Regions from separate parts of the Erwinia sp. Eh17-17 genome, predicted to be linked through region 4. Evidence: predicted binding sites of a transcription regulator. Region 4 holds the regulator's gene; each other region holds the start of a gene.
The links. Region 4 encodes Fur, which represses iron uptake genes when iron is present. Its sites were predicted from a motif close to ATAATAATGAGAACNACTATCAA; they were not measured.

Region 1 (3,136 bases), 430 kb from region 4:
GTCCACACCGAATTCGTTAGACATCACCTTTTCATGTTGCGGACGGCGCTCAATGGTGTGGTCATTAATGGCTGAACTGGTGGTATAGACCATATATTTATAGTCTTCATCACGATGGCTGTAGCGCACGTTCTGGGTGAACGACAGCGCGTCATTAAAGCTGTGCTCGAATTCGTAGCCGATGGAGGCCTGTTCGCGCCTGTTGCCATAGTAGCTGGGGTCGTTGATGTTGAAGTCGTACGGTATATAGCCGGTGCTGGCTTCCTTCAGCGTACCGGCCATCGGCAGGAAGTTACGCGAACCGGCTTTCGGATCGTTCTGGTAGCTGGCCAGCAGCGTGAAGCTGGTGTCGGCATTCGGCAGCCAGGTGATCGCCGGGGCAATCGCCACGCGCTCCTGTTTATTATTTTTCACCTCTTCATGCCGGGTGCTGGCCAGTCCGTTCAGGCGGTAAAACAGCGTGTTGTCGTCGTTCAGCTTGCCGCCGAAGTCAAACGCCGCTTCCCCCTGGTGGTGGTTGCCGGTGCTGAGCTGCACTTCACGCACGGTTTCAGCCGTCGGCCGCTTGCTGGTCATCACCACCAGCCCGCCAGGGCTGACCTGGCCGTAGAGTACGCCCGCCGGGCCGTGGACCAGCTCCACACGCTCTAACAGCCACGGGTCGATCTGCCCGGCACCGCCGCTGGAGCTGGAGAGTCCATAGTGCAGGCCGTCCAGCAGTTTTGGCGCGTAGCGAAAGCCACGGCTGATAATTTCGTCGTTGCGGTTGGAGTTACCGCGATAGCCGGTGACCACCCCGCTGGTGTAGTTCAGCGCATCGGATACCGAGGTCGCGGCCTGGTCGTCCATCTGCTCACGCGTGACGACCGAAATTGACTGTGGGGTCTTGCGCAGCGGCGTGGCCGTTTTGGTGCCTGATGCACTCTCTTTTGCCACAATACCGCTGTTGCGTCCGGTCACGCTTTCGCTGGTTTCTGCCGTGACGGTCAGGGTGTTATCGGTTGCGGCATGGGCGACAGGAACGCCCATCAGCGCGCAGGCGATTAACAGGCGCAACGTGGCCTGCCCGGAGGTTATTGCCACGTCAGGGCGGGCCTGGATTTTCATCTTTTTAATCATGTTGTGTTATCTCGTCTGAAACAGCCTTGTCTACGAAAAGAACCGATAAAGCCTGCCAATCCATTAAGGTTTCTGATTAGCCACGGCGAGCCGCAGGCGTGACGGGGGGCATCAGGGCCCGGACGCACGCGCTGCAGGCTTAAAAAAACCTTACTAAATGCAGAGTTACACTCTGCCTGAGCTCAGCTGCCACGCATATTAATGCAAATGTAAATCACTCTCAATAACATTTGCATTAGCTTTTCTAACTTCAGTTATCGCTGGTCTTCCGCGGTAAAAGCAACAATATGTAAAACAAAGAAAAACGACGTGCCTGTTGCAGCAAATCACCCGTACAGGCTGGAGTGATAAGACGCCGGTTGTAACCCGGTCTCCCCCCCTGTGAGTTCACCTGACGCCTGTGTTTTTAATCTTCTTGAACATGTTCTGTTTTGCCGTATGAACCGGCCTGCCGATAAATAAATCGTGAAACCCCGTCAATTCATTAGGTGCGCTGATTGACTAGGGCGACGTTCAGGGATCTCCGTTTAGCGCGACTGACGTCGATTCTCCTGGCTTTCTTCAGAACCCCCCTATACACGCAAAACTTGCAGACTCATTAGAAAGTTGCGATGCCCCTTATTGCAAATGCAAACTATTCTCAATATTATTTGCATTAGCGTCACTTACTGTAAGTGCGATTAACGTCTCACCAGTTAAGTCATTAAATGTAAATTAAGGGAAATTATCGTGACAACACGGCAAAAACTCACGCCGCAATGTCAGCCAGCCGGTACGGCAGATCAGCTGCTGGTGGCCGGTAACGTGGGCACAGAGGCCTGGTGGCAGCAGCTTGCGCATCACGGCACTCCGCTGGTGGAAAGCGCGACGGAAGGTAAAGTCAGGATGAACTATTTCTGGCGTGACCCGGCGGGTAATGAAAGCTGTTCTGCCATTCGGCAGGTGTATATCGACATTAACTGCGTCACCGACCATCACAGCCCGCAGCCGCAAAGCCTTCAGCGCCTGCCGGGGACCGATGTCTGGCACTGGTCCACGGACATTGAGCAACACTGGCGCGGCAGCTACAGCCTGATCCCGGTAGACGCGGCAGGACTGCCACCGATCTTCAGCGACGATGACAACGCGCGCAGAAAGCAGCAGCGCGAATGGTGGATCTCACTGTTTCCGAAAGCCATTGCTGACCCCCTCAACTGTTGTAACCCCCATATCAACAGTCGCGGGTACGCCCTGTCGGCCGCCCATATGCCTGCGGCACCGGACCAGTCCGCCTGGCATGCGCCTGACAGCGGCCATCCGGTTAAACCCGACGCGCTTCGGCTGCAACAGTTTACCTGGAACAGCGCCCTGCTAGGTAATCAGCGCCGAATCTGGCTGTACAGCACCGGCAGCACGGCTACCCCGGAAGACCGTCCGCTGGTGATCCTGCTGGACGGCCAGAACTGGGTCGAGGGTCAGCCCCTGTTCTCCGCCCTCCACGCGGAGACGGACAGCGGCCAGCTGCCCGCCGCCTGCTGGCTGTTCATTGACGTGATTAATGCTGAATGGCGCGAGAAAGAACTGCCGTGCAGTGCCCCATTCTGGCAGGCGGTGCAGCAGGAGCTGTTGCCGCTGGCCCGCCGCCGCATCGCCTTCAGTGAACAGGCTGACCGTACGGTGGTAGCAGGACAGAGTTACGGCGGGCTGGCGGCGATGTATGCCGGGCTGCACTGGCCTGCCCGGTTTGGCCGCATCCTCAGCCAGTCAGGCTCTTTCTGGTGGCCCCACGTCCGCCTGGTCACCCATTTTTCTGAAGCCGGAGAACATGACAGGGGCTGGCTGACGGAACAGGTGCTCAGCGGTGCGCTGCCCGGCCGGTTAAAAATCTTCCAGGAAGCGGGCGATCGCGAAGGCGATATGGCCTGGGTCAATCAGCAGATGCGTCAGGCGCTGATCCCAGCCGGGCATGAGATCAACTTCCGTATTTTCGCCGGCGGGCATGACGCCCTGTGCTGGCGCGGCGGGCTGCTGGACGGCT
Region 2 (3,136 bases), on a different contig from region 4:
GATTTTCGTCGGCGTGCAGCTGATCGGTATTCTGATCGGCCTGTTCCGCTCCTTTGCCGGGATCGAGTCAAAGACGGCATCAAAATACATTGGCAACTTCAGCGGTTCCGAAGAATTTGCCACCTGGCACGCTATGCGCCGCGAACGCGTGGAGCGCGATGCCCAGGAGAAGCTGACCTCGCTGCAAAATCGTCTGATGATGAAGCGCTCTAACAGCCAGAGCGAAGCGCTGACGGCCCTGCCTACCTTCCATGACTATGCCAGTGGCAAAGTCCGTGACAAAGCGCGCCTTGATGCCGAGCAGCAGGTTCAGATGCAGGAATACAGCGTGCCTCCGGCGGCCCCGGTGGCAGCACCGGCCCCTGCGCCTGCACCTGTCGTTCAGGCCCCTGTTGTGCCACAGCCCGTCGTCACCGCCCCGGCCGCCGTTCAGGCCGTAGCACCTGAACCGGTCGCCGCGCCTGCGGCAGTCACCCCGGTTGCCGATGACGCTGAAAAGCAGCAGATCCACGCCCTGGGCGACCTCACCTCATTCAGCGCCGACGAGCTGCAGCTGATTGCTGACGATCAGGGACTGTCGCTGCCCGCGTTGCAAAAGCGCCAGCAGGTGCAGGCTCTGCTGAGCAAAGCCCGTAACGGAGGGACGGCATGAAACGCCTTATCGCACTGATCCTGCTGGGTCTGAGCGCTACGCTGCATGCCGCCGAGCGTAACGATATTCCCAGCTGCTACAGCTATGCCCGACTGGATGCCGAACGCCCGCCCGCCAGCGGGCGCGAACTGGTGATCGTCATCGATCAGACGGTCAAAGTGCCGACCGAGCTGAAGAAGTCGATCTGGCATCAGGTGCTGCGCTTCGCCCAGCCGGGCGACCATATCATCATGTATCAGTTCTCGGCGCTGCTGCAGGACAACTACATGAAACGCACCTTCGACGGCAGGCTGGAAGCCCCGTTTACCAATCAGAAAGCGCGTAACAGTCTGGGGATGGACAGCCTCAAGTCGCTGGATGGCTGCCTGACGCAGCAGAAGCAGTTCTTTGAGCAGACCATCGGGAAAAAGCTGGCGGCGGCCTTTGCGGAACAGGGCGATAACATCGCGAAAAGCGAGATTATGGACAGCCTGAAGCGCATCAGCGCAGATCTGAAAGCGGAACCGGAGCAGGCGAAAACCCTGCTGCTGGTGTCCGATATGCTGGAAAACAGCGATTTCGGCAGCTTCTACAGCAATAACCAGATCCGTCTGCTGGTGCCGGAAAAAGAGATGCAGCGCGTCAGCAAGCAGAATCTGCTGGCCGATTTCGCCGGCAGCCGGGTCTATATTGCCGGGGCCGGGCTGATCGACAGCGATGCGAAAAATAACTACCGTTCCGGAAAAATTGTGCAGCAGCTGGAAGCCTTCTGGCGCGCCTATTTTGACGCCTCCCACGCGACGGTGGTCAGTTTTGGCGCACCGGAACTGACGGTCGATTTGCAGTAAATCCGCGCTCTGAAACCTGCATTGCCCCTAACGCGCGCCCCTCTCCGGGCGCGCGTTTTTTTGATAGCCGTTAAATTTATTTTCGGAAGTTATTGCATAGTTAGTGCTAATGATAATAATTGTCGTTATCTTTAATATTCTCATTGGCATCTTAATCCATGTTAAATACCAGGCCCTGTATTCTCGCTATGCTGGTCGCCAGCACCTGCGCCACGTTTGCCCACGCGGCGGCCACCGATGAAAAAACGCTGGTGGTCAGCGCCTCTGACTCCACTGCGGCTGCCCTGCCCGCTTATACCAACAGCGCCACCAAATCGGCGGTGCCGGAAAGCAAAACCCCACAGGTGATCAACACCGTCGGCAGTAAAGAGATCGCCGCGCGTCACGCGAACTCGCTGAATGAAATCCTGCGCTATGTGCCTGGGGTCTCTACCGAAACCCGCGGGTCGACCTCGTATATGAGCGAATATAAAATTCGCGGCTTTACGGTGGATAACTCGTATTACGACGGCCTGCAGCTGCCGTATAACGTCACCGGCAATACCAAAGCCAATATCGACCCGATTCTGATCGACCACGTTGATATCCTGAAAGGCCCGGCCTCGGTGCTGTATGGCAATGGTTCACCGGGTGGCCTGGTGAATATTCAGAGCAAGAAACCGCAGAAAGAGCAGAAAACGGAAGTCGGCTTTAACAGCGGCAGCCGCAACCTGCGCGAAGGCTATCTCGACAGCACCGGGGCGATTGCCGACAGCGACTGGAGCTATCGCTTTATCGGTAAAGCCAGCGCCGGAGACGACCAGCCGCACACCACCAAAAGCGAAAGCTATCTGCTGGCGCCGTCCCTGACCTGGCAACCGTCGGACAAAACCCGCCTGACGATTGATGCGCAGTATCAGGATATCCCCAGCCTGACGCCGTCGGATACCATGCCGCTGGCCGCGCTGAAATCCTCTGAAGCCTCGCGCCGCTCCTACGCCGGTGACCGCTGGAGCGGCTTTAAGCAGCGCCAGTGGATGCTCGGTTACAGCTTTGAACACGAGTTTGATAACGGCTGGGGCGTGGCGCAGAAGGCTCGCTACTTTGGCGTCAAAACGCATCAGCAAAGCATCTACGCTACCCGCCTGACCAATCCGGCGCTCAGCGACAGCCAGCTGGACCGCTTTGCCTATACCACCGATGAAGATCTGAAGAGTTTCAACATCGACAACCAGGTGACCAGACAATGGCAGCTGGGCGACTGGAAACACCATCTGCTGGCGGGCGTGGACTATCAGCATCTGGACTCCCACTTCAACTACCGGTATGCCGCGAACGAAGCACCCGGCATCGATTTAGGCAATCCGGACTACAATCAGGTGAACGAATCGGCGCTGGGTCTGTATACCGCCCAGCTCAACCGTCTGAGCTATAACCAGACCGGCTACTACTTCCAGGACCAGGTGGAGTACGGCAACCTGAGCCTGATCGCCGGGCTGCGCTACGACGACTACCGCTCTACCGGGACCAATTATCTCGGCAATAATGAGAAAGAGTGGGTGGCGCAGCATCGCCTGACCAAACGCCTCGGCGCGCTCTACACCTTCGATAACGGTATTGCGCCGTTTATCAGCTATTCCGAAGGCTTCAACCCGGTTTCACCTGCGGGCAACCTGAC
Region 3 (3,136 bases), on a different contig from region 4:
TGTAATCGGTCAGCGCGCGTTTCCAGCGTTTACCGCCCGGCGTCACGCAGTTGACGCCGTGATCGTGCGGTGTGGTGGTGTCACTCACGTCAAAGACAAATAAGCCGCCGCCCATTTTATAATCTTTGCGGTACTCCAGCACCATCGCCACTTCACCCATGCCGCTGGGTTCGGTCAGGCGCAGATCTTCAAATGTCTTCACGGTGATAACGCTGGTAGGAATGCTGGCGTTCGGGCTGTTAGAGCTGGACGTCGTTGCTGACATAAGTTACCCCGGCAAAATATAAGGTGAAATGGTGAAATCCATTAAAGTATATTCGGGGATAATGTTGGCGCGACGTCAGGGCCAGCCTTAACCGGGTGATTAAGCTGATGAATTTCACTTATGTCAGGGGATAAGGCTGCTGTCTGACGCAATTTCATCAGCGGATAACGATATTTACCAGATTATCCTTAATACGATTCTTCTTACTCCAGGGACTGACGCCACGGCAGGGCGGAACGCGCCTCTGCTGCCCATGCCTGCACCCCGTCGCGCTCCTGCTGCAGGAAATCAGCAACCGCTGCGTGTAAACCCGGATGGCGCAGCCGGTGCCAGGATTCGGTCAGCACTGGCTCAAACCCGCGGATCAGCTTATGTTCTCCCTGGGCTCCGGCGTCAAAGCGCTTCAGCCCGTGCGCAATAGCGTACTCCATGCCCTGATAAAAACAGGTTTCAAAATGCAGGCGGTTGAACTCCTCCAGACAGCCCCAGTAGCGGCCGTAGAAGGTGTCACCATCGACCAGGCTGAAGGCCATCGCTACCGGCTCCCCGCGCTGGCTGGCGATCGTCACGCGGATCGCCTGCGGCATCCGTTCTGCCAGCAGGCTGAAGAAAGTGCGCGGCAGATAAGGCTGGCGGCCGCGAATCAGGTAAGTATTGGCATAACAGGCATAGACAAAATCCCACTGCGTCTCATCCAGCTCCGCGCCCTGATACCAGACAAACTCCACGCCCTGGCGGGCGACCAGCTCGCGCTCTTTACGCAGCTGTTTGCGTTTGCGTGAGGTCAGCAGGTCGAGGAAGTCCTGGAAGTCGCGAAAACCCCGATTGTGCCAGTGGTACTGGCAGCCGAGGCGCGGCAGCCACAGCGGATCCTGCTGTAGCGCCTGCCTGACGCGATCATCGCTGAAATTAATATGGCCGCTGTACAGCTGTTGCTGTTCGAGGAACGTCGGCACTGCCTGCAACAGCTGCGTGGCCGCCTGCTCATCGCCCAGCACCCTTGCGCCACTGACCGGGCTGAAAGGCACTGCCGACAGCCATTTCGGATAGTAGGGGATCCCCGCCCGCTCGCTGGCCTCGGCCCAGGCGTGGTCAAACACGTATTCCCCCATGGAGTGGGTCTTCGCGTAGCCCGGCATCGCCGCCCGTGGCACGCCGTTTTCCACCCACAGCAGATGCTGCGGCAGCCAGCCGCTGTGACGACTGACCGCACCGCTCTCCTCCAGCGCAGAGAGAAAGGCATGGCGCATAAAAGGCTGATCGTTGGGGGCCAGGGCATCCCACTGGCTGGCAGGTATCTCGGCCAGCTGGGTCAGGACCATCAGGGACATCGGCGTGCTCCGTATTTACCACAGGGAAAACGCTACGTTGACTGCTTTTCGCGCCGGGATCAATCCGTTATTCCTGCGCTTAGCATGTAAAGAAGCCTCATACTCATTCTCATTATCATTTAGCTTTGCTATTCTTGCCGCCCTTATACGCGTTATCACACGGGCGCGGCTTACCGGTTTACAAGGCGGATTTATGGCGGATGTTCAGGGTTATCGCTTATTTAATGTGGTGCTGGCACGTAAGAAGGTGCTTTCACCTTCGATGCTGTGCTGCGTGTTCAGCGGTGATGACATTCGCCAGATGAAGATGGACGCACCGGACCAGCGCATCAAACTGCTGTTCCCGTCGCTCAACGGCACCCCGTCAACGCTGACCAACGACGGTGAAAAAACCTGGTGGGAAAAAGCGCGGGCGATGCCGCAGGAAATCCGTCCCATCGCGCGCACCTACACCCTGCGTCACGTCAATGCCGGGGCCGCCGAGGTCGAAGTGGAGTTCGTGATGCACGGCACCGAAGGCCCGGCCTCTGCCTGGGCGCTGAGTGCGGAGCCGGGCGCGGCACTGCAAATGGTGGCCCCGAATGCCGCCTGCCCGACCAGCAGCGGCGGCTACGAGTGGGACCCGCACCCGGACGTTGAGCGGGCGCTGGTGATCGCCGACGAAACGGCGCTTCCGGCGGCGAAGGCGATCCTCGAACAGCTGGCAGGCTGGCAACATCCACCGCAGCTGCAGGTGTTCCTCGAAGTGCCGAAACGCGGCGACTGCATTGATCTCAGCCACTACCGCTTTGCCGACATTCACTGGCTGCCGCGTGAAGAAAGCGGCGCGTCGCACGGCGAAGCGTTGCTGAGCGCGGTGCAGCAGCGGGTGACGCTGCCGGAAAGCGCTCTGGTACGCGGTGAACTGCGTGAAGAGAGCGAGGGGGATATTCTCTGGGACCGCGCCGACAGCGCAGATCGGCGCTTCCACGGCTGGGTGGCTGCGGAATCCAGCGCCGTTAAGCAGCTGCGCCGCTATCTGATTGGCGAGCGCGGCCTGTCGCCGGAGTGCATCAGCTTTATGGCCTACTGGAGCCGTGGCCCGCGCCGCGAGGGGTAATCAGCGCGTCATCAGCCGCTGGCTGGTCTCTTTCAGCGTGTTGTAGAACCAGGTTTTGGCGGTGATATCGCCAATCTCCGTGTGGGCATAAAGGTATACCTCCAGGTTCGGCAGCTTAAACGGCAGTTCGATAATCCGCCCGTTGCCGCGCGCAACGTAGATTTTCGCCGCGCTGGAGGGCAGGGTGACCAGCAGCTCGCTGGAGGCAATCAGCTCCCCCAGCGCCGCAAAGTGCGGTACTTCCAGCGCGATGCGGCGCTCAAAGCCGTACTCTTTTATCCGCTCCTCCACCATGTAATGCCCGCTGATGGTCGATACAATAATGTGCTGCTCTTCCAGGTAGGCACTGAGCGTCAGCGTCCCGCCAATGCGCGGATGCTGGTCGTTCAGCAGGCAGACATAGCGCTCATCCATAATCCGGTCACGCTGGGCCAGCGAGAT
Region 4 (3,136 bases):
GTTATTAAACTCATGGCACTCGTCGGCATTTTCTTTGGTAGCGATACAGGTAATACCGAAAACATTGCAAAAATGATCCAGAAGCAACTGGGGAAAGATGTTGCAGAAGTTCGTGATATTGCTAAAAGCAGCAAAGAAGACCTTGAAGCCTTTGATATTCTGCTGCTCGGCATCCCCACCTGGTACTACGGTGAGGCCCAGTGCGACTGGGATGACTTCTTCCCGACGCTGGAAGAGATCGACTTCAACGGTAAACTGGTGGCGCTGTTTGGCTGTGGCGATCAGGAAGACTATTCCGAGTATTTCTGCGACGCAATGGGCACTATTCGCGACATCATCGAGCCGAACGGTGCGGTGATCGTTGGTCACTGGCCAAGTGAGGGCTATCATTTCGAAGCCTCTAAAGGCATGGCTGATGACAACCACTTCTTAGGCCTGGCCATTGACGAAGATCGCCAGCCTGAACTCACCAACGAGCGTGTTGATCGGTGGGTAAAACAGATTTTTGATGAGCTTCAGCTGCAAGACATCATCGAAGCATAACCACAACCACTTGATGTGGGAGGTATCTCACATCAAGAAAGTGGTTTTTCCTATAGAAGTAATAGATACATGTTTGTAACTTTCACCTGCAAAACTGTACAATAACCCCATCGGTTACCCGCTTTCTCAGCGCCTGCCCCTTTTTGAAGGACGTGAGTCGCCCAAAGGGCGATGAGATGAGGCAGATCGAAATGTTAACCTGACATAATTCGGGCGCGCGCTTCCCTGGATGTAATGACACTTATCCTTACATCCCTTGCGGTTTCAGGCATCCCTTTTGGTTTTCATTTCGCAGTATCAGTTCTATACTGAAACGCACTCGTTCTTAGCGCCGACCGATGTTCAGGGCTTTTCAGCCACTAAGTGACTAGCAAAGTAACAGGACAATATCCGCATGACTGACAATAACACCGCATTAAAGAAGGCCGGCCTGAAAGTCACGCTTCCCCGACTGAAAATTCTGGAAGTGCTTCAGGAGCCAGAGGGCCATCACGTCAGTGCGGAAGACTTGTACAAACGCCTGATTGATATGGGCGAAGAAATTGGTCTGGCCACGGTTTACCGCGTGCTGAACCAGTTTGATGACGCGGGGATCGTTACCCGCCACAACTTCGAAGGCGGTAAATCCGTTTTCGAACTGACCCAGCAGCACCACCACGATCATCTGATCTGCCTGGACTGCGGTAAAGTCATTGAATTCAGAGACGAATATATTGAGGAGCGTCAGCGTGAGATCGCTACGCGTCACGGTATCAAACTGAGTAACCATAGTCTGTATCTTTATGGTCACTGTTCTCTGGGCGACTGTCGTGAAGATGAGACGCTGCACGATAAATAATCTGCCAGGTTCAGTGTAAAAACCGGTGGCTCAGCCACCGGTTTTTTTATGCCTGCTATAACCGCTCTTCACGGCTGTAACGCAGCCCGTCGGCACTGACTGCCCGTATCAGCACCTCACCCACCGCGACCTCTGGCTGATGGTCATCATCGTAACGCTGCCAGCGTTTTCCAGCATCCGTGCTGTACTGAATGGTCAGGCCCGGTAACGCAATGTTTGCCTGCAGTTTCCCTCCGATGATATGTGCACCCGGCTGTGGCACACGGTAATCAATCCCGCGCCGATCCAGTTTTGCCAGTTCTCGCTGCCCGACAATATTAGCAAAACGCTGCCAGTCCTGGCGCAGAGCCTGGCGATCGACGAACTCAGTTTTACCACCGATATACTCTTTGCCCGCCTGGTAATCCTGCTCCCATGACGCCTGGTGCCACGCACGTTCAGCTACGGGCAGCACGTGCGGGAACATCATATAGTCGACATCAGCATCGCTACGTACCGTCTCACTCCACAGCTGGGCAGACAGGCCGTAAGCGCCTGCCCAGGCTTTATCAGACCTGGCACTGAAGGTATTTCCGTCGCGATCGACCGAGGTTTCAGCATTTTGCGGCAGGTTATCTGGTGCAAAGCTGAATATCTTACGTTCATCGTTGAAGCGCGTTCCCCAGTAATAACCCCGCTCCTGCGGGTTAACCTCATAGGGGAAATCCATATAGACATAGTCAGGGTTAGAGATGATCACCTGGTAGCCTTTATTCGCCCAGTCGCTGGCGCTGTCGTACCCTCCCCAGTAAAGCGTATCCCAGAAGTTAACGGCTACTTGCTTTGTCGCGAACTCCCCTGCATCGCGGGCATCTTTCAGGCCATCCTGCCATGCCTGCATACGGTCAATACCGTGAGACTTAGCCAGATGGCTGACCTTCAGCGCAAAATAGCTGGGAAGGTGGGCGAAGTCAGCGACCTTGCCCGCTTTTATCATCTTCTGACAGACTTGTGATTTTGCCCACGGCTTATCTTCACGGCTCAAATCAAGCAGCCCTTTTCCTTTTTCCGCACGACCGGGAAGAATATCGCTGTAGCCGGGACCAAAGTGGATATTTTTTGCCTCATCGCCGCCAAAATGCCAGCGTGTCAGCGGCTGCCCGGCCTGCTGATGCATGGCCTGAATTTCGCTTATCACTTTATCAACAAAGTGCAGCGAAGAGTCCAGGCAGGGATTGAGATAGCTGGTGCGATCGTAAAGCTGAACGGACGTCGTATTCGAGTTATCCGTCGGGTCGATAAGCCGGTATTCATTGGCTTCACTGACCTTGCCCTCTTTTATCAACCGCTGATGACGTGCTTCCATGGAGATCACAGCGGCTCTGGCATGTGCCGGCATATCCACTTCAGGGATCACCGTAATTCCACGGGCATCTGCATATTTCACTATTTCAATATAGTCGTCACGGCTGAAGAAACCGCTTCCGCTGGTGTTACTGAAGGGACCAGAACCCAGCTGCGGTAACAGGCAGTGTTGTTCACTCAGATCGTGACAGCGTCTGGCCCCCACGGTGGTCAGCTCCGGCAGGCCTGGAATCTCAATACGCCATCCTTCGTCATCAGTCAGATGAAAATGAAAAACGTTAATCTTCCAGGCAGCAAGCTGGTCCAGCATGCGCAGAATAACGGCCTTACTGTGGAAATTGCGCCCAACATCGAGGAAAACACCGCGATAGGCAAACCGCGGCGCATCAACAGCTTCCAGCGTCGCAATCT

Region 1: a site for Fur is predicted at 1,321-1,343, ahead of ABEH87_RS06095 (TonB-dependent siderophore receptor). Genes of this name have one in related genera too.
Region 2: a site for Fur is predicted at 1,595-1,617, ahead of ABEH87_RS19545 (TonB-dependent siderophore receptor). Genes of this name have one in related genera too.
Region 3: a site for Fur is predicted at 1,693-1,715, ahead of ABEH87_RS13415 (siderophore-interacting protein). Genes of this name have one in related genera too.

Annotation. Positions count from the first base shown of each region.
Region 1 covers NZ_JBDFQT010000002.1:157,988-161,123, forward strand. The annotation lists gene ABEH87_RS06095 (TonB-dependent siderophore receptor) at 1-1,107, opposite strand, end outside; gene fes (enterochelin esterase) at 1,843-3,136, shown strand, end outside.
Region 2 covers NZ_JBDFQT010000010.1:94,017-97,152, reverse strand. The annotation lists gene ABEH87_RS19555 (hypothetical protein) at 1-652, shown strand, start outside; gene ABEH87_RS19550 (hypothetical protein) at 649-1,479, shown strand; gene ABEH87_RS19545 (TonB-dependent siderophore receptor) at 1,668-3,136, shown strand, end outside.
Region 3 covers NZ_JBDFQT010000004.1:208,982-212,117, reverse strand. The annotation lists gene ABEH87_RS13425 (hypothetical protein) at 1-265, opposite strand, end outside; gene ABEH87_RS13420 (GNAT family N-acetyltransferase) at 469-1,596, opposite strand; gene ABEH87_RS13415 (siderophore-interacting protein) at 1,790-2,695, shown strand; gene ABEH87_RS13410 (LysR family transcriptional regulator) at 2,696-3,136, opposite strand, start outside.
Region 4 covers NZ_JBDFQT010000002.1:588,305-591,440, forward strand. The annotation lists gene fldA (flavodoxin FldA) at 13-543, shown strand; gene fur (ferric iron uptake transcriptional regulator) at 938-1,381, shown strand; gene ABEH87_RS08150 (beta-N-acetylhexosaminidase) at 1,437-3,136, opposite strand, start outside.